DNA from 4 places in the Pseudomonas sp. HLT2-19-2 genome. Region 2 is predicted to be linked to each of the others. Evidence: predicted binding sites of a transcription regulator. Region 2 holds the regulator's gene; each other region holds the start of a gene.
The links. The regulator sigma-54, encoded in region 2, starts transcription at its own class of promoters, with help from an activator protein. The targets are predictions, from matches to a motif close to ANTGGCATNNANNTTGCTNT.
Positions count from the first base shown of each region.

Region 1: a site for sigma-54 is predicted at 2,661-2,680, ahead of flgB (flagellar basal body rod protein FlgB). Genes of this name have one in related genera too.
Region 3: a site for sigma-54 is predicted at 1,894-1,913, ahead of nirB (nitrite reductase large subunit NirB). Genes of this name have one in related genera too.
Region 4: a site for sigma-54 is predicted at 2,937-2,956, ahead of glnA (glutamate--ammonia ligase). Genes of this name have one in related genera too.

Region 1 is NZ_CM142712.1:1,843,039-1,847,757, forward strand. Features, by position in the region: gene flgA (flagellar basal body P-ring formation chaperone FlgA) at 1-600, opposite strand, end outside; gene ACYZTU_RS08500 (chemotaxis protein CheV) at 683-1,615, shown strand; gene cheR (protein-glutamate O-methyltransferase CheR) at 1,662-2,489, shown strand; gene flgB (flagellar basal body rod protein FlgB) at 2,723-3,130, shown strand; gene flgC (flagellar basal body rod protein FlgC) at 3,134-3,577, shown strand; gene flgD (flagellar hook assembly protein FlgD) at 3,593-4,315, shown strand; gene flgE (flagellar hook protein FlgE) at 4,347-4,719, shown strand, end outside.
Region 2 is NZ_CM142712.1:1,186,078-1,190,796, reverse strand. Features, by position in the region: gene lptC (LPS export ABC transporter periplasmic protein LptC) at 1-330, shown strand, start outside; gene lptA (lipopolysaccharide transport periplasmic protein LptA) at 317-865, shown strand; gene lptB (LPS export ABC transporter ATP-binding protein) at 865-1,590, shown strand; gene ACYZTU_RS05455 (RNA polymerase factor sigma-54) at 1,774-3,267, shown strand; gene hpf (ribosome hibernation-promoting factor, HPF/YfiA family) at 3,341-3,649, shown strand; gene ptsN (PTS IIA-like nitrogen regulatory protein PtsN) at 3,662-4,126, shown strand; gene rapZ (RNase adapter RapZ) at 4,129-4,719, shown strand, end outside.
Region 3 is NZ_CM142712.1:2,870,912-2,875,630, reverse strand. Features, by position in the region: gene nirB (nitrite reductase large subunit NirB) at 1-1,866, opposite strand, end outside; partial or broken gene ACYZTU_RS13360 (OprD family outer membrane porin) at 2,238-2,672, opposite strand; partial or broken gene ACYZTU_RS13355 (Lrp/AsnC family transcriptional regulator) at 2,854-2,971, opposite strand; partial or broken gene ACYZTU_RS13350 (sigma 54-dependent transcriptional regulator) at 2,969-3,149, shown strand; gene ACYZTU_RS13345 (TOBE domain-containing protein) at 3,213-3,428, opposite strand; partial or broken gene ACYZTU_RS13340 (OprD family outer membrane porin) at 3,566-3,700, opposite strand; partial or broken gene ACYZTU_RS13335 (LysR family transcriptional regulator) at 3,736-4,112, shown strand; gene ACYZTU_RS13330 (SDR family oxidoreductase) at 4,109-4,719, opposite strand, start outside.
Region 4 is NZ_CM142712.1:597,475-602,193, reverse strand. Features, by position in the region: gene typA (translational GTPase TypA) at 1-1,128, opposite strand, end outside; gene thiI (tRNA uracil 4-sulfurtransferase ThiI) at 1,268-2,722, opposite strand; gene glnA (glutamate--ammonia ligase) at 3,054-4,460, shown strand.

The sequences.
Region 1 (4,719 bases), 660 kb from region 2:
TTGATCGCCCTTGCTGATGACTTCTGCCTGCTCCATGTGTACCAGGGTCATGACCTGATCGGCGACCATTGGTCGGGTAAGTTTCTGCCCGATCGCCTGGTCGACAGAAGTCAGGTAACCCTGGTTGATCAGGCTGATGTCACGCTCGCGCAAGGTCACATCTTCGGGCTCGACAATACCGGCGCGTCGCAGCGGGCGGGTGGTGATCACAATGTCGCGAAAAAGGCGCACTTGAGCGGGTACGAACACCGTCCAGGGCGACGCGCCCTCGCAGCGAACCTTGACGGTAACGCGGCCCAGCGGCGTGGCCGGACTTTCCAGAGTGGCTGTCAATTCCTTGTCGCACATAGGCATGCGCAGACGTGGGTCGAGCTGGTTGACCTGGATTTCGTAGCGGCCTTCCGTTTGACTGGTCGCCAGATAGTCTTCTACGGTGAATTCAAGAAAGCCTTGGGTGACGCCGATAAGTATGTCAGGCAAGGTAACCGCGTCAGCAAGGGCAGGGCTGCCAGCGTTGAACAGGCAAACGGCCGACATCGCGCACATTAATGTGCGGGCATTTGATGTCAGGCGTCGGAAAAATGTCGGTTCTGTGTTCATAAGAGTTAAAAAGCAAGCGCCGTGCCGTTTAGTGATGAACGCGCGTCGCAACACACTTAAGCGTTGGTGTAGGAGTCTGTGCATGGCTGGTGTAATGGATGCGGTAAACCAGCGCACGCAACTGGTAGGGCAGAATCGCCTTGAGCTGTTGTTGTTCCGTCTTGACGGTCAGCAGCTTTATGGGATCAACGTGTTCAAGGTTCGGGAGGTGCTGCAATGCCCCAAACTGACGCTGATGCCAAAATCCAGTCCTGTCGTGTGCGGTGTGGCAAGTATTCGGGGGGCGACCATTCCGATTCTTGATCTGGCGATGGCGACCGGTTCCGGTGCGCTGAAAGATCAAAGCAATCCCTTCGTGATCATCACGGAGTACAACACCAAGACCCAGGGTTTCCTGGTGCGATCGGTGGAACGCATCGTCAATATGAATTGGGAGGAGATTCATCCGCCACCCAAGGGCACGGGACGCGACCATTACCTGACGGCTGTGACTCGGGTCGACAATCAGTTAGTCGAAATCATCGACGTCGAGAAAGTGCTGGCAGAAGTGGCGCCGACACCGGAAGCGATTTCCGTCGGCGTGGTGGATGTCGAAACCCAGCACAAGGCGCTTTCCTTGCGAGTACTGACGGTCGATGACTCGTCGGTGGCGCGCAAGCAGGTGACCCGTTGCCTGCAGACGGTCGGTGTTGAAGTGGTGGCGTTGAACGATGGTCGGCAAGCGCTGGATTACCTGCGCAAACTGGTCGACGAGGGCAAGAAGCCGGAAGAAGAGTTCCTGATGATGATTTCCGACATCGAGATGCCGGAGATGGACGGGTATACCCTCACGGCCGAGATCCGCAGCGACCCTCGCATGCAAAAGCTTCACATCATCCTGCATACTTCGTTGTCGGGTGTATTCAATCAGGCGATGGTCAAGAAGGTCGGTGCCGATGACTTCCTTGCCAAATTCCGTCCTGATGACCTGGCATCCCGGGTAGTCAACCGGATCAAAGCAGCAGACATCAGCTAGGGGCCTTCTGCCCCTGGCGGTTAACACGATTTAAGAGGCGGCATCTTTGTCTACGGGTAATTTGGATTTCGAACAGTTCCGGGTCTTCCTGGAAAAAGCCTGTGGCATTTTGCTCGGTGAAAACAAGCAATACCTGGTCTCAAGCCGTCTCAACAAACTGATGGAACAGCAAGGCATCAAGTCCCTGGGTGAGCTGGTCCAGCGCATCCAGACCCAGCCACGCAGCGGTTTGCGCGAGATGGTAGTGGATGCCATGACCACCAACGAAACCCTGTGGTTTCGTGACACCTATCCGTTTGAAGTCTTGAAGAACAAGGTGCTGCCCGCCGCGATCAAGGCCGCCCCTGGCCAGCGTCTGCGGATCTGGTCGGCGGCGTGTTCGTCGGGTCAGGAACCGTATTCGCTGTCGATGTCGATCGATGAGTTCGAGCGCGTGAACATGGGCCAGTTGAAGATGGGCGTGCAAATCGTTGCCACCGACCTGTCCGGCACCATGCTGACCAACTGCAAGACCGGCGAGTACGACAGTCTGGCCATCGGCCGTGGTCTGTCGCCCGAGCGCCTTCAGCGTTACTTCGACCCGAAAGGGCCAGGGCGTTGGGCCATCAAGGCACCAATCAAGAGCCGGGTGGAGTTTCGCTCGTTCAACCTGCTCGACAGCTACGCGAGCCTCGGCAAGTTCGACATCGTGTTCTGCCGCAACGTGCTGATCTACTTTTCCGCCGAGGTGAAGAAGGACATCCTGTTGCGTATTCACAGCACGTTGAAGCCAGGCGGTTATCTGTTCCTCGGTGCTTCCGAGGCGCTGAACGGTTTGCCGGACCATTACCAAATGGTCCAATGCAGCCCGGGGATCATTTACCAGGCGAAGTGATTCGTTGACGGTATAAAAAAACGGGAGTCCTCAGGGACTCCCGTTTTTTTTGCCTGCGATTTTTGGGAGGCGAGCGGCAGAAAAGCGGCAGGCGGCGGAAATCGGTTGCCGCTTTTCTGGCATTGCCACGTTGCCACTGCCCGCAAAGCCCCGGATTACGGCCTTTTTTGAATTGGCACGCCGCTTGCTTTGTCTCTGTTACGAAAAATCAGGTCACCCGAAGGTTTCCCGACATGAGCATCAGCTTCGATAAAGCGCTCGGTATCCACGAACAAGCCCTGGGCTACCGCGCTCAGCGTGCCGAAGTCCTGGCCAACAACATCGCCAACGCCGACACCCCGAACTACAAGGCTCGGGATCTGGACTTCTCGAAAGTGCTCGCCGAGCAGAACGAGAAGACCAAGAGCGGCACTTTCGCCTTGAACATGACCAACAACCGTCATATCGAAGCCGAAGGACTGGGCAATGGCGACGAGTCGCTGCTGTATCGCACGCCGATGCAACCGTCGATCGACCAGAACACCGTGGACGCCCAGCTTGAACAGTCGAACTACGCGGAAAACGCCGTCGGCTTCCAGGCCAGCTTCACCCTGCTCAACAGCAAATTCAAAGGGCTGGTATCAGCCCTGCGCGGAGAGTAAGCCATGTCTCTATCCAGTGTTTTCAACATTGCCGGTAGCGGCATGAGTGCCCAGACCACTCGCTTGAACACCGTCGCCAGTAACATCGCCAACGCCGAGACCGTCTCCTCGAGCATCGACCAGACCTACCGTGCACGGCACCCGGTATTTGCCACCATGTTCCAGGGCGGTCAGAGCGGCGGCAGCGATTCGTTGTTCCAGAACCAGGACGCGGCCGGTCAAGGTGTGCAAGTGCTGGGCGTAGTCGAAGACCAGAGCAACCTTGAGGCGCGCTACGAGCCGAACCATCCGGCGGCCGACGGCAAGGGCTACGTCTACTACCCGAACGTCAACGTGGTGGAAGAAATGGCTGACATGATTTCCGCGAGCCGCTCGTTCCAGACCAACGCCGAAATGATGAACACCGCCAAAACCATGATGCAGAAGGTCCTGACCCTCGGTCAGTGATAAGGGGCGACTCAGATGAGTATTACCGATACCACCAGTGGCCCTAGCCTCAAAAACATCTTGGCCAACTCTTCGATCAAGACCAACACCAGTGCCGATGGCCTGGCGTCCGCGACGAACAGCGCCACCGGCAAAAAGGCCCTGGGCAAGGACGCGTTCCTGCAGTTGCTGGTAACGCAACTGAAAAACCAGAACCCGCTGGAACCGCAGGACAACGGCGAGTTCGTGGCTCAGTTGGCGCAGTTCAGTAGCCTGGAAGGGATCACTACGCTCAACACCAGCGTGAGCAAAATTGCCGCCAGCAACAGCTCGTCGCAGGCGTTGCAAGCCTCGTCGCTGGTAGGGCGCTCGGTCATCGCACCGGGAAGCAAAGCCGTGGTCGATACCTCGAAGTCGTTTGGCGGTGAGGTCGTGCTCCCGGCGTCGGTGGCGGGAGTTACGGTGAAGATCACGAACGCGGAGGGCAAGCTTGTTCGCACCATCGATCAAGGGGCTCAGGCAGCCGGCAATTCCAGCTTCATCTGGGACGGCAAGGACTCTGCGGGTAACGCCCTAACGTCGGGCACTTACTCCTTCGCGGCATCGACGACCATCGATAGCCAGGCGGTATCGCTGATCACCAACCTGCCAGCAACGGTCAACAGCGTGACCATCAGCCAGACCGGCGGTGAGTTGATGCTCAATCTGGCCGGGCTGGGCAGCATCGCCCTGTCCAAAGTTAAAACCATTGGTATGTAGAGCCGGCTAACACGGCACAAAGGAGTGGAATATGTCTTTCAATATCGGCCTTAGCGGTCTCTATGCAGCCAACAAACAACTGGACGTAACCGGCAACAACATCGCCAACGTCGCGACCACCGGTTTCAAATCGTCCCGTGCAGAATTCGAAGACGTTTATTCGGCCACCAAGCTGGGTTCCGGCAGCAAAACCATCGGTAACGGCGTGCGCCTGGCCAACGTTTCCCAGCAGTTCACCCAGGGCGACGTCAGCAATACCGGCAACGTGCTGGACATGGGTATCAACGGTTCGGGCTTCTTCGTGCTGAACAACAGCGGCTCGCTGTCCTACACCCGTGCCGGTACGTTCAAGGTCGACAAGGAAGGTTACGTCACCAACACCGACAACACCGCGCGTCTGCAGG
Region 2 (4,719 bases):
CTGTTGACCAATCCGGACCTGAACCTGTTCCGCGGCACCGAGTTTCCCTGGCACGTCCAGAGCGAGCACGGCGAAGTGAACCCCGACGGCACTCAGGTCGAACTGATCGACTCGGTGCGCATCACGCGTTTCGACGAGAAAAACCGCAAGACGCTGATTACCACCACCCGCATGACAGTGTTCCCGCAGCAGCAATATGCGCAGACCGATCAACCCGTTAGAATCGACGGCGCTGGTGGTGTCTCGACTGGCAAGGGAATGAAGGCGTATTTGAAAGAAAGCAGGATACACCTGCTATCGAACGTAAGAGGACAGTATGAGGCTCGTTAAAACCCTCCCTATTTTGCTCGGTTTGGGCGCAGCACTGGGAAGCGTGAGCGCCTGGGCTCTGCCGGACGATCAACAGCAGCCTATCCGCATCCAGGCGGACGATGCCCAACTGGACGACAAGAACGGCATTGCCACCTATAAAGGTGACGTGATCATCACCCAGGGCTCGATGAAGGTCACCGGCAATACTGTGACCATGACCCGCACCCCAGCCGGCGATATCGACGTAGTGACTTCGGTGGGCAACCTCGCCTACTTCGAGCAACTGCAAACGGCAGGCGATACAAAGCCGGTTCAAGGCTATGGCGTCACTATCCAGTACCACGCCTCGCAAGACCGTGTCGTGCTGATCGACCGCGCCAAAGTCATCGACAAGGACGGCAACGTGACCCAGGGCGAGAAAATCGTCTATGACACCAACAAAAAGCTTGCCAGCGCCGGTCGCGCTACGGGCAGCAAGGTCACCGAGTCGCGTCCGCGGATCGACATGGTGATCCAGCCGAAAAAGAAAACCGAAGAGCAAAAGGCCCCGTAATGGCAACTCTGAAAGCTCAGCATCTGGCCAAGAGCTACAAGAGCCGTCAGGTCGTGCGCGACGTCAGCCTGTCGATCGACAGCGGTCAGATCGTCGGCCTGCTGGGTCCCAACGGCGCCGGCAAGACCACCTGTTTCTACATGATTGTTGGCTTGGTACAGGCCGATCAGGGCCGCGTACTGATTGACGATCTGGATGTTAGCCACCAGCCTATGCACGGTCGTGCGAAGGCCGGTATCGGCTATCTTCCGCAAGAAGCATCGATCTTCCGCAAACTCTCGGTAGCCGACAACATCATGGCAATCCTCGAGACCCGCAAGGAGCTCGACAAGACCGGTCGTCGCAAAGAGCTGGAAAGCCTGCTGCAGGAATTCCACATCAGCCACATCCGCGACAACCTCGGTATGAGTCTGTCCGGCGGTGAACGCCGCCGCGTGGAAATCGCCAGGGCACTGGCCACCAACCCGAAATTCATCCTCCTCGACGAACCGTTCGCCGGCGTGGACCCGATTTCGGTGGGCGACATCAAGCAGATCATCTATCACCTCAAGGCCAAGGGCATTGGCGTATTGATCACTGACCACAACGTCCGTGAAACCCTGGATATCTGCGAAACCGCTTACATCGTCAACGATGGACAGCTGATTGCCGAAGGTGACTCTGCCACCATCCTGGCCAACGACCTGGTCAAGGAAGTGTATCTGGGCCATGAGTTCCGCCTGTAAGCACTGAGGTGCCTGGCTAGTCGACCGAGCGCTTGTCTCGATAAAAATGAATAGTTTTTTATTGTTACAGCGCTCTAGGCAAACGTTGCAGTTTCAGGCATATAATTTGCTTATGTTTGGCGCTTCGGCGCCCTGTAGTGGATGGCGCATGTGCGCCGGCGAATAAGGTGTTAAGCCCCTGCCATGAAACCATCGCTAGTCTTGAGAATGGGCCAGCAGCTGACGATGACACCGCAGCTGCAACAGGCCATCCGCCTGCTCCAATTGTCGACCCTGGACCTGCAACAGGAAATCCAGGAGGCCCTGGAGTCCAATCCGATGCTCGAACGCCAGGAAGAAGGCGACGACTTCGATAACGCCGACCCCTTGGCCGACAAAGCCGAACAGCCTCCCAACGCCGATGTTTCGGAACCCTCCTACCAGGAAACCGCCCCGACGGTGGACAACCTCGAGGAAGGTGACTGGAACGAGCGCATTCCCAACGAACTGCCCGTCGACACCGCGTGGGAAGACGTCTACCAGACCAGCGCCAGCAGCCTGCCGAGCAACGACGACGACGAGTGGGATTTCACCACCCGTACATCGGCCGGCGAAAGCCTGCAAAGCCACTTGCTGTGGCAACTGAACCTGGCACCGATGTCCGACACTGATCGCCTGATTGCCGTGACCCTGATCGACTGCATCAACAATCAGGGCTACCTGGACGAAACCCTCGAGGAGATTCTCGAAGCCTTCGATCCAGAAATGAACATCGAACTGGACGAAATCGAAGCCGTCCTGCACCGCATCCAGCAATTCGAACCCGCTGGCATCGGCGCCCGTAACCTGGGCGAATGCCTGCTGCTGCAATTACGTCAGTTGTCCGCCAAGACCCCTTGGCTGGTCGAGGCCAAACGCCTGGTCACCGATTACATCGACCTGCTCGGCAGCCGCGACTACAGCCAGCTGATGCGTCGCATGAAGCTCAAGGAAGATGAGCTGCGCCAAGTGATTGAACTGGTCCAGAGCCTCAACCCGCGCCCAGGCTCGCAAATCGAGTCCAGCGAAGCCGAATACGTCGTTCCCGACGTGATCGTACGCAAGGACAACGAGCGCTGGCTGGTGGAGCTGAACCAGGAATCCGTGCCGCGCCTGCGGGTCAATGCTCAATACGCCGGTTTCGTGCGTCGCGCCGACACCAGCGCCGACAACACCTTCATGCGCAATCAGTTGCAAGAGGCCCGCTGGTTCATCAAGAGCCTGCAAAGCCGCAACGAAACCCTGATGAAAGTAGCCACTCAGATCGTCGAGCATCAGCGCGGCTTTCTTGAATACGGCGACGAAGCCATGAAACCGCTGGTCCTGCATGACATCGCCGAAGCGGTGGGCATGCATGAGTCGACGATTTCACGGGTGACCACGCAAAAGTTCATGCATACCCCACGGGGCATATATGAACTGAAATACTTTTTCTCGAGCCACGTCAGCACCTCAGAGGGCGGTGAATGCTCGTCTACGGCGATCCGCGCGATCATCAAAAAACTGGTTGCTGCGGAAAATCAGAAAAAGCCGTTGAGTGACAGCAAGATCGCTGGTTTACTGGAGGCACAAGGCATTCAGGTGGCTCGCCGCACCGTCGCCAAGTACCGCGAATCCCTCGGGATCGCGCCTTCGAGCGAACGCAAGCGGTTGATGTAGAGCCACGCCACAGCGTTCCAGTGGCAGGCATTTCTGCCTGCCGCTTTATGCACTGGCAACGAAGGAGAGCTGTATGCAAGTCAACATCAGTGGACACCAACTGGAAGTGACCGAACCTCTTCGCACCTACATCGGCGAAAAACTCGAACGATTAGAGAGGCATTTCGACAAGATCACCAACGTGCAAGTCACGATGACGGTCGAAAAGCTCAAGCAGAAAATCGAAGCCACGCTGCATATTCCCGGCAATGAAGTGGTCGCAAACGCGGAGCATACCGATATGTACGCGGCGATCGACGCACTGACCGACAAGCTGGATAAACAACTTAAAAAGCATAAGGAAAAGACCCAAAGCCTCCTCCAGGGCGCGACCGGTCGTTAACACTCCCAACCCATGATCCGACTTGAAAGCATCCTGACCCCCGGCCGTTCCCTCGTGAACGTGCCGGGCGGCAGCAAAAAGAAAGCCCTCGAGCAAATTGCCAACCTTATCCACCGCGAAGTGCCGGATCTGGAGATGCAAGATGTCTTCGAGGCTCTGATTGCCCGTGAAAAACTCGGTTCGACCGGTTTTGGCAACGGCATCGCCATCCCCCACTGTCGCCTGAAGGGCTGCAACTCGCCCATCAGCGCCTTGATGCACCTCGACGCCCCCATCGATTTCGACGCCATCGACGGTGCTCCGGTTGACCTGCTGTTCGTTCTGCTGGTCCCGCAAGCTGCCACCGATGCGCACCTGGAGCTACTGCGCCAGATCGCCAGCATGCTCGATCGCAAGGAAGTGCGCGAAAAACTGCGCAGCGCTCCGAGCAATGAAGCCTTGTATCAGGTTGTCCTGGACGAGCAAAACGGTCACTAATCATGCGTTTGATCATCGTCAGTGGCCGCTCCGGCTCAGGTAAAAGTACCGCCCTCGATGTACTCGAGGATAACGGCTACTACTGCATCGACAACCTTCCTGCCGGGCTGTTGCCGGAGCTGGCCGAACGCGCGTTGATTCACACCGAGCTGGCACAACCGCTGGTTGCCGTGTCCATCGATGCGCGCAACTTGCCAAGTCACTTATCGCGGTTTCCCGAGCTGCTGGAAGAAGTGCGCAGCCGGCATATCCAGTGTGATGTGCTTTATCTGGACGCCGATGAAGAAACCTTGCTCAAACGCTTCTCGGAAACCCGTCGGCGTCACCCGCTGAGCAATGCCGATCGCTCGCTGGCCGAAGCCATCAACGATGAGACCGCCTTGCTCGGGCCGATTGCCGACCTCGCCGATCTCAAAGTAAACACCACCAACCTGAACCTGTATCAGCTACGCGATACCATCAAGCTGCGCCTGCTGAACCAGCCGGAGCCCGGTACTGCGTTTCTGGTGGAGTCTTTTGGTTTCAAGCGTGGCATGCCGGTGGACGCCGATCTGGTGTTCGACGTGCGTTGCCTGCCCAATCCCTATTGGAAA
Region 3 (4,719 bases), 1.7 Mb from region 2:
GATGTCCGGCAATTCATGCAACTGCGCGCCAAACAGGTCGATACGCTGGCCGCCGGTGATTTTGGTGTAGAGGTCGTATTTCTTCGCCACCACACCAATCGCGATCAGTTTGTCGGCGGTGATCTCGCCACCGGGGATGCGCGGCACCACCGAATAGGTGCCGTTTTTCTGCATGTTCGCCATGAAAGTGTCGTTGGTGTCCTGCAGCGGCACCAGCGACGCGTCCATGATCGGTTGATTCCAGCACGAAGCGAGGATCGAGCCCACCGCCGGTTTGCACACGTCGCAACCGGTGTGGCCACGGCCATGCTTGGCCAGCAGTTCTTCGAAGGTGATCACCCCTTCTACCCGCACCAACGCGTAGAGCTCCTGACGGGTATAGGCAAAGTGTTCGCACAGGCTTTTGTCGACGCTGACGCCACGGGCAACCAACTCATGCTCGAAGACCTGCTTGAGCAGCCCGGCACAACCACCGCAACCGGTGCAGGCTTTGGTCTGCGATTTGAGCAGGCCGAGGTCGGTGCAGCCACCGTCAATGGCCGAGCAAATGGAGCCCTTGGTGACGTTGTGGCACGAGCAGACCGTCGCCGATTCGGGCAAGGCGCCCGGGCCTAGGGTCGGCGCGCCTTCGGACGACGGCAGAATCAGGCTGGCGGGTTCCGCCGGCAGCGCAATCGCGTTCTGCATGTATTGCAGCAGCGTGTCGTAATAGCTGTTGTCACCGACCAGCACCGCGCCGAGTACGTGCTTGCCCGTAGCATCCACCACCAAGCGTCGATAACTGGCCGTGGTTTCGTCGATGAACTGATAACTGCGCGCGCCCGGCGTGCTGCCGTGCGCGTCGCCGATGGAGCCGACATCGACACCCAGCAGCTTGAGCTTGGTCGACATGTCCGCGCCCATGAACGGCTCGGCCGCTTCGTTGCACAACAGTGCAGCGACGCCGCGCGCCATCTGATAACCCGGGGCAACCAGACCAAAAATGCTGCCATTCCAGGCGGCACACTCGCCGATGGCATAAATGTTCGGATCGCTGCTCAGGCATTGGTCGTCAATCACGACGCCGCCGCGCGGACCGACTTCCAGCGAGCATTGACGGGCCAGCGCATCTTGCGCACGAATACCGGCGGAGAACACGATCAGGTCGGTTTCAAGAAATTCGTCATTGGCGAAATTCATCCGGTAGCGGTAGTCCTCGCCTGCGCTGATCGATTGCGTTCCGCGCGACAGATGCACACCAACGCCGAGCCGTTCGATCTGCGCCTTGAGCGCCAGGCCACCGTACTCATCCAGCTGCACCGGCATCAGGCGGGGGGCGAATTCCACAACATGAGCTTCCAGCCCCAGGGTTTTCAGGGCATTGGCCGCTTCCAGGCCCAGCAAGCCACCGCCGACGACCACACCGCGTCGGGCGTTGGCCGCCGCGGCACGGATGGCGTCGAGGTCTTCAAGGGTGCGATACACCAGGCACGAATCGCCCTCGGCGCCTTCGATCGGCGGCACAAACGGATAGGACCCGGTGGCCAGCACCAATTTGTCGTAGGTGACGCAGCCTTGCGCGGTGATCACCTGGCGACGGACGCGGTCGATTTCCAATACCGGCACACCCAAATGCAGGGTGACGCCCGGGGTCTGGTACAGCGAGGCTGCACCGAGGGCCAACGACTCGGCATCACGACCGGAAAAATATTCGGAAAGGTGCACGCGGTCGTAGGCACGCATCGGCTCCTCGCTGAAGACGTGCAGCTGATAGTGATCAAGGGCACCGCGTTCGATCAGCTGTTCGACACAATGATGTCCGACCATGCCATTGCCGATCACGATCAGCGTTTGCAGCTTGTTCAAAGTGGCAACATTGGAATTCATAAGAGACACCCGTCTATAGCTGTTCAAAAAGCAAAAAAAACGCCTGAAACCTTGCGGTTCCAGGCGTCTTTGCCTGTTCATTTACGGTGCTAAGTCAGGCATCTATGCCGGATCCACCGATGTTGCCCACGGCCTGTTCGGCCAATCGATCGTCGTTGACCGAGGGGGCTGCCCACTCGACTGCGTTCACAGTGGGCCTGGACAGTGTCTTGCAGACTTTGTGCCAGTCGGCGATTGGCAGTACTTGCGCAGGTAAATATGGACCACGGCGGCCCATGACAGTCCGAAATTTGCCTTCGCATAGTGCAGCGCAGTGTTGCGCGGCCTTATAAAAGTGCACGAAGGCGATCCCGATCCGGATCAGAATTTGCGCCGAAGCTGTGGGCACCGAGCTTGTAGGTCAACAGCAAACTCCAGGTGGTGTTGACGATGCGGCCGCACAAGACCTTGCCGATGTCCCGGGTTCGGTACAGATTGAGATCAAAGATCAGGTCCTGGCCTTCGGCCAATGGCTGGGAGTAGACAGCGCCCAAATAGTGCTGTCGCCAAGTGTCGACGTAGTCCGCGCTGAACAGACTGGCGTTGAGTCCTTTGCCTGCCGTGTTACGCACACCCACCAGCAGGCCGGCGCCCAGTTCGGCCGGGTCCATGTCCTTGCCGAACCACGGCCCGATCCCCCACCCGAGCAGGATCACGCCAATCCAGGGCAATACCGGGTAAGTGGTGCGGGCCTGGGTGAACTCGGTGATGTCGATGAACACCCGCTGATGCCGGATCGACCACGGCACGAAGAACGGCGACTCCGGCAAACGCAGGGGCAACGGTTTCCGCCCGACCTGCCAATCCTGAAGATAGTGTCATATCAGTCACTCATGTAATGGTCGAGGGGTAAGGCCTGTTTCTTGAGCCTGGCGACTTCCGATGCCTGCAACTGCGACGGCGCGCGCGGCAACGGCGTCTGGCCCCTGCATGGGAATGGGGGTTGGTTCAGTGACGCAGGAGTTTGCGCAGCGGCATGCCGTCCTTGAGCACCGGAGACTTGCTGACGATGAAGCTGAAGTACTTGGAGCGGCCTTTCGATCACTTCCTGATAATGCTGGATGGCCTGGCACAGCCAGACGACGGACTGAACAAGTTGCTCGGCGAAAACGTCAAAATGGATCTGTTCGATCGCCTGCAACTCAAAGCCGTAATCCACGTCACGCCAGACTAAAGCACAGCCGAATGATGCTGATCGTCTGCGCAAATACCTGGCGCGCTTCGCCCTCGACTGGAAGCAGGTGTCAGGTGTCAGGTGTCAGGTTGACGCCGCACCCACAGGCCATCGGACTCAAGCCCTGGCCATTTCAGAGCTTGGCGATCGAGACCTCGGTGGATTTGACGAAGGCAATCACCTCGCTCCCCACTTTCAATTCAAGATCGCGCACTGAACGGGTGGTAATCACCGAGGTGACGATGCCGGAGGCTGTTTGCACATCAATCTCAGAGACCACTTCGCCTGTCACAATTTCCTTGATGACGCCCTTGAACTGGTTGCGGACGTTGATCGCTTTGATGGTCATGATGAGGCTTCCTGTCTGAGGTCAGATACATCCGCACGGATGTGCAGGCCTTCAAAATGAACCTCTCGGAGCGACATTAAAAGGAATATATATTGATTTGCTTATTCCTGAATTGAATATAAAAACCGACAGCCGTACCCGTCCTGCACCACATAGGCGATATCAGTGTTGCGCTCCCATTCCTTGCCTTCGCCCGGCACAGTGCGTTGCACATTGTCGCCACAGATGTAGCGGGTCATGAAGGTCAACCCCGGAACACCAAGTGCGGCAAGCGAAGAAAAGAGCCACAAGCGCCAACGGAACCGACATGAACCTCAAATTCCTCGAAACCTTCGTCTGGGTCGCCCGCCTGCAAAGCTTCAGCCTGACTGCAGAGAAAATGTTCAGCACTCAGGCAGCGATCTCCAGCCGGATCGCCGCGCTGGAAGATGAGTTGGGCCTGCGCCTGTTCGTGCGTGATTCACGCGGGGTGTCGCTGACGCCCGAAGGTCTCAGGGCTATCTGGACATCGTTTTCCAGACTGATCTGATCCGCCATGAAAGCGTGCGCAACCTCGAGCTGGCGCACTACCCCATGCACTGGATCGCCGCCAGCAACTCGATCTATGCCCGGCCTTATGCCTCGCTGACCGAGATGGCCAGTGAGCGCATTATCACCTTCGTCAAACACTCACGACCCCATCAGCTGCCGTACACTTTCGCCGCTGGCACCGCCCGGACCAACAATTGCGCTACCGCCTCACCCACCTCGCCCGCCGTCCAACGCCCTTGCCTGTCCAGTTCCGGACCTCTACGCCAGCCGTCGGCAATCGACAACTTGCCGCCCTCGACTTCGAACATCTGCCCGTTGACCACACTGGACGCTTGCGAGCCGAGCCAGACCACCAACGGCGCAACGTTTTCCGGAGCGAAATAGTCGAAGCCCTCTTCGGGTTTTTTCATGGTATCGGCGAACACCTGCTCGGTCATGCCGGTGCGCGCGGCTGGGGCCAGGGCGTTAACGGTAATGCCATAGCGACCCAGTTCGGCCGCCTGCACCAGCGTCAACGCAGCGATACCGGCCTTGGCAGCGGCATAGTTGGACTGACCGATGGAGCCCTGCAAACCGGCCCCGGAACTGGTGTTGATGATCCGCGCACTCAGCTGCGCACCACCCTTGGCCTGCTCGCGCCAGTAACGCGCGGCGTGGCTGGCGATACAGAAATGGCCTTTGAGGTGCACGGCCACCACCGCATCCCAGTCGGCTTCGGTGAGGCTGGTGAACATGCGGTCGCGACAGATGCCGGCGTTAT
Region 4 (4,719 bases), 590 kb from region 2:
TTCGCGACGCATGGTTTCGATCAGTACCGAGAGGTGCAGCTCACCACGGCCGGAGACTTTGAACTTGTCGGCGGTGTCGCCTTCTTCAACGCGCAGAGCAACGTTGAACAGCAGTTCCTTGTCCAGACGTTCCTTGATGTTACGGCTGGTGACGAACTTGCCTTCTTTACCGCAGAAAGGTGAGTCGTTTACCTGGAAGGTCATGGAAACGGTTGGTTCGTCAACGGTCAGCGGCTTCATCGCTTCAACATTCAGTGGGTCGCACAGAGTGTCGGAGATGAACAACTGGTCGAAGCCGCTGATGCAGACGATGTCGCCGGCAGCTGCTTCTTCAACGTCGATACGGTGCAGACCGTGGTGACCCATCAACTTCAGGATACGACCGTTACGCTTCTTGCCGTCAATGTCGATAGCCACAACTTGAGTGTTCGGCTTGACGCGACCACGAGCGATACGGCCAACGCCGATCACACCCAGGAAGCTGTTGTAGTCCAGTGCCGAGATTTGCATCTGGAACGGACCGTCACGGTCAACCTGTGGAGCAGGGACGTGGTCAACGATGGCCTGGTACAGCGGGGTCATGTCTTCCGCCATGGCGGTGTGTTCCAGACCGGCAATGCCGTTCAGTGCCGAGGCGTAGACGACTTTGAAGTCCAGCTGTTCTTCGGTAGCACCGAGGTTGTCGAACAGGTCGAAGATCTGGTCCAGAACCCAGTCCGGACGTGCGCCTGGACGGTCAACCTTGTTGATCACCACGATCGGACGCAGGCCGGCTTCGAAAGCCTTCTTGGTCACAAAACGGGTTTGCGGCATAGGGCCGTCTTGAGCGTCAACCAGCAGCAGAACGGAGTCAACCATCGACATTACGCGTTCAACTTCGCCGCCGAAGTCGGCGTGGCCCGGGGTGTCCACGATGTTGATGTGGTAGCCGTTCCAGTTGATGGCGGTGTTTTTCGCCAGAATGGTAATACCGCGCTCTTTCTCCTGGTCGTTGGAGTCCATCACGCGCTCGTCGTTGAGCTCGTTGCGCTCCAGGGTGCCGGATTGACGCAAGAGTTTGTCTACCAGGGTGGTTTTACCATGGTCAACGTGAGCAATGATGGCGATGTTGCGTAGATTTTCGATCACTTGTGTATCTCGATCAGAGGATTCGGTGTGCTGACAAGTCTTGGCAGCGATTAACAGTAGAGTCAGGCCTTGCCGTTACAGCTTGACGGCGGCGTCGGGGGGCCGGTGACGCAGGCCACAGGCAAACAGCCCCGGGCTCTTAGCTCGGTCGATAAACGCGCACATTGGCATGCCCCTCACTGAGCAAATGGTGGGCATGCAGGCGACTCATCACGCCTTTGTCGCAATACAGCAGGTACTGGCGAGTAGGGTCCAGTTCCTTGAAACGAGCGTTCAATGCATAAAACGGCATCGCTTGTACCTCGATGCCAGCCAAGTCCATCGGGTCATCTTCAGCGGCATCCGGGTGACGGATGTCGATGACGATCTGACCGGCCAGCGCTTCGCTGACTTCTTCAATCTGCACATCCTGGCCCAATTCGTCGATCACGCGATCGATCGGCACCAGCTTGGCGTTCTCGAGCGCACGCTCAAGTACTGCCATGTCGAACTGTTGTTCTTCGTACTCCACGCGCGGACGCTTGGCGTGTGTCTTGGGGTTCACCGAGATGACCCCGCAGTATTCCGGCATGTGCTTGGCGAAGTCGGCAGTACCGATTTCGTTGGCCAGGTCGATGATGTCCTGCTTGTGACTGGCGATCAGCGGACGCAAGACCAGCTTGTCGGTCACGCAGTCGATCACGGACAGGTTCGGCAGCGTCTGGCTCGACACTTGGGAAATCGCTTCGCCGGTGACCAGCGCATCAATGTCCAGCCGATCGGCAATACGGGAAGCAGCGCGCAACATCATACGCTTCAAAACTACACCCATATGACTGTTATCGACTTTACCGAGAATTTCTCCCAGTACTTCCTCGAACGGCACACTCACAAATAACACGCGTTGGGAGCTGCCGTACTTCTTCCAGATGAAGTGCGCGACTTCCATAACGCCCAGTTCATGGGCCCGCCCGCCCAGATTGAAGAAGCAAAAATGGCTCATCAGCCCGCGGCGCATGATCTGGTAAGCGGCGACGGTGGAATCGAAACCGCCGGACATCAGCACAAGTGTCTGTTCCAGGGCACCCAGCGGATAACCGCCGATGCTGTTGTGCTGGCTGTGGATCACAAACAACCGTTTGTCGCGAATCTCGATACGAACTTCGATTTCGGGCTCTTTCAGCGAAATTCCGGCGGCGCCGCACTGACGACGCAGTTGGCTGCCGACGTATTTCTCGACATCCATCGAGCTGAATTCGTGCTTGCCGGCACGCTTGCAGCGCACCGAAAAGATCTTCCCGGCCAACGCATCACCGAAGTGCTGCTTGCACTTGGCGACGATGTCGTCGAAGTCGCCCAGCGGGTATTCGTCGACCTGCAGGAAATGCGCGATGCCTGGCATGCAACTCAGGCGCTCGGTCATCTCCTTCAGGGCTTTGGGCTCGCTGACGCGGGTTTCCAGCTCGAGATTGTCCCACACACCATTCACCACCACAGCCGGGTCCAGATCGCGGAGCACGGTACGGATGTTTTTGGCCAACTGGCGGATGAAACGCATCCGTACCGGGCGGCTCTTGATGGTGATCTCGGGGAAGACTTTTACGATTAGTTTCATGAAAACAGCGCGCGCTGGGCCAGCCGAAAAAGGGGGGCGCGGATTATAGCGGAAATTGCTCAAGGTTTAACCAGTTAATGTGCAGAAGGTTTCGCGCGCACCAAAACAGGTCATTTGTTGAATTTAACGCTACATTACGGGGCGCGATTTCCAGCTCTATGCTGCTTTGTTCCTTTATAAGCGTGATATTGGGGCAGAAAACCCATGGTGGGGCACTGGCATGCAATTTGCTCCCTTGTGAGGCAGGTTGCCTTGGCAGAGTATTCGCGCCGGCATCACCCACATTCCAAGGGCATCCACTACTTAAGCCCGAAGCCACCCGGAGGACACTATGTCGAAGTCGGTTCAACTCATCAAAGATCATGACGTCAAATGGATTGATCTGCGCTTCACGGACACCAAAGGCACTCAGCACCACGTGACCATGCCGGCTCGCGACGCGCTGGATGACGCTTTCTTTGAAGAAGGCAAAATGTTCGACGGTTCCTCCATCGCCGGCTGGAAAGGCATCGAAGCCTCCGACATGATCCTGCTGCCGGACGACAGCACTGCCGTTCTCGACCCGTTCACCGAAGATCCAACGCTGATCATCGTTTGCGACGTAATCGAGCCTTCGACCATGCAAGGCTACGATCGCGACCCACGCGCGATCGCCAAGCGTGCCGAGGAATACCTGAAGTCGACCGGTATCGGTGACACCGTATTTGTGGGTCCAGAGCCTGAGTTCTTCATCTTCGATCAGGTGAAGTTCAAGTCCGACATTTCCGGCTCGATGTTCAAAATCTTCTCCGAACAAGGTTCGTGGATGTCCGACCAAGACATCGAAGGCGGCAACCATGGCCACCGCCCAGGCATCAAAGGTGGTTACTTCCCGGTTCCACCGTTCGACCACGACCACGAAATCCGTACCTCCATGTGCAACGCCATGGAAGAAATGGGCCTGGTCATCGAAGTTCACCACCACGAAGTGGCGACTGCCGGTCAGAACGAAATCGGTGTGAAGTTCAACACCCTGGTAGCCAAGGCTGACGAAGTTCAGACCCTGAAGTACTGCGTACACAACGTGGCTGTCGCTTATGGCCGCACCGCAACCTTCATGCCTAAGCCTCTGTACGGCGACAACGGCTCGGGTATGCACGTTCACCTGTCCATCGCCAAAGATGGCAAGAACACCTTCGCTGGCGAAGGCTATGCCGGCCTGTCCGACACCGCCCTGTACTTCATCGGCGGCATCATCAAGCACGGTAAGGCCCTGAACGGCTTCACCAACCCGTCGACCAACTCCTACAAGCGTCTGGTCCCAGGTTTCGAAGCACCGGTAATGCTGGCCTACTCGGCTCGTAACCGTTCCGCTTCGATCCGTATTCCTTACGTGTCCAGCCCTCGCGCTCGCCGTATCGAAGCTCGCTTCCCGGATCCAGCAGCCAACCCGTACCTGGCCTTCGCTGCCCTGGTAATGGCCGGCCTGGATGGTATCCAGAACAAGATCCACCCTGGCGATGCTGCTGACAAAAACCTGTATGACCTGCCGCCTGAAGAGGCGAAAGAGATCCCACAAGTTTGCGGCAGCCTGAAAGAAGCCCTGGAAGAACTGGACAAAGGTCGTGCGTTCCTGACCAAAGGCGGCGTTTTCAGCGATGACTTCATCGACGCTTACATCGCTCTGAAAAGCGAAGAAGAAATCAAAGTACGTACCTTCGTACACCCACTGGAATACGAGCTGTACTACAGCTGCTGATCCGGTAGCGCTGCGGCACGCGGCGTGACAAAAAGAGGCCTCCTTCGGGAGGCCTTTTTTGTGGCTGCGATTCTATGGCTGACAAAAATCCAATGTGGGAGCGGGCTTGCTCGCGAATGTGGTGTGTCAGTTACATAAATGCTGACTGATACACCGCATTCGCGAGCAAGCCCGCTCCCACAGGGTTTTGTGGTGTTTGAGGGATTTTGGCAGTTCATGCCCAAATGTTTACAACTTGGGCTAACCGGCACCACTCGCC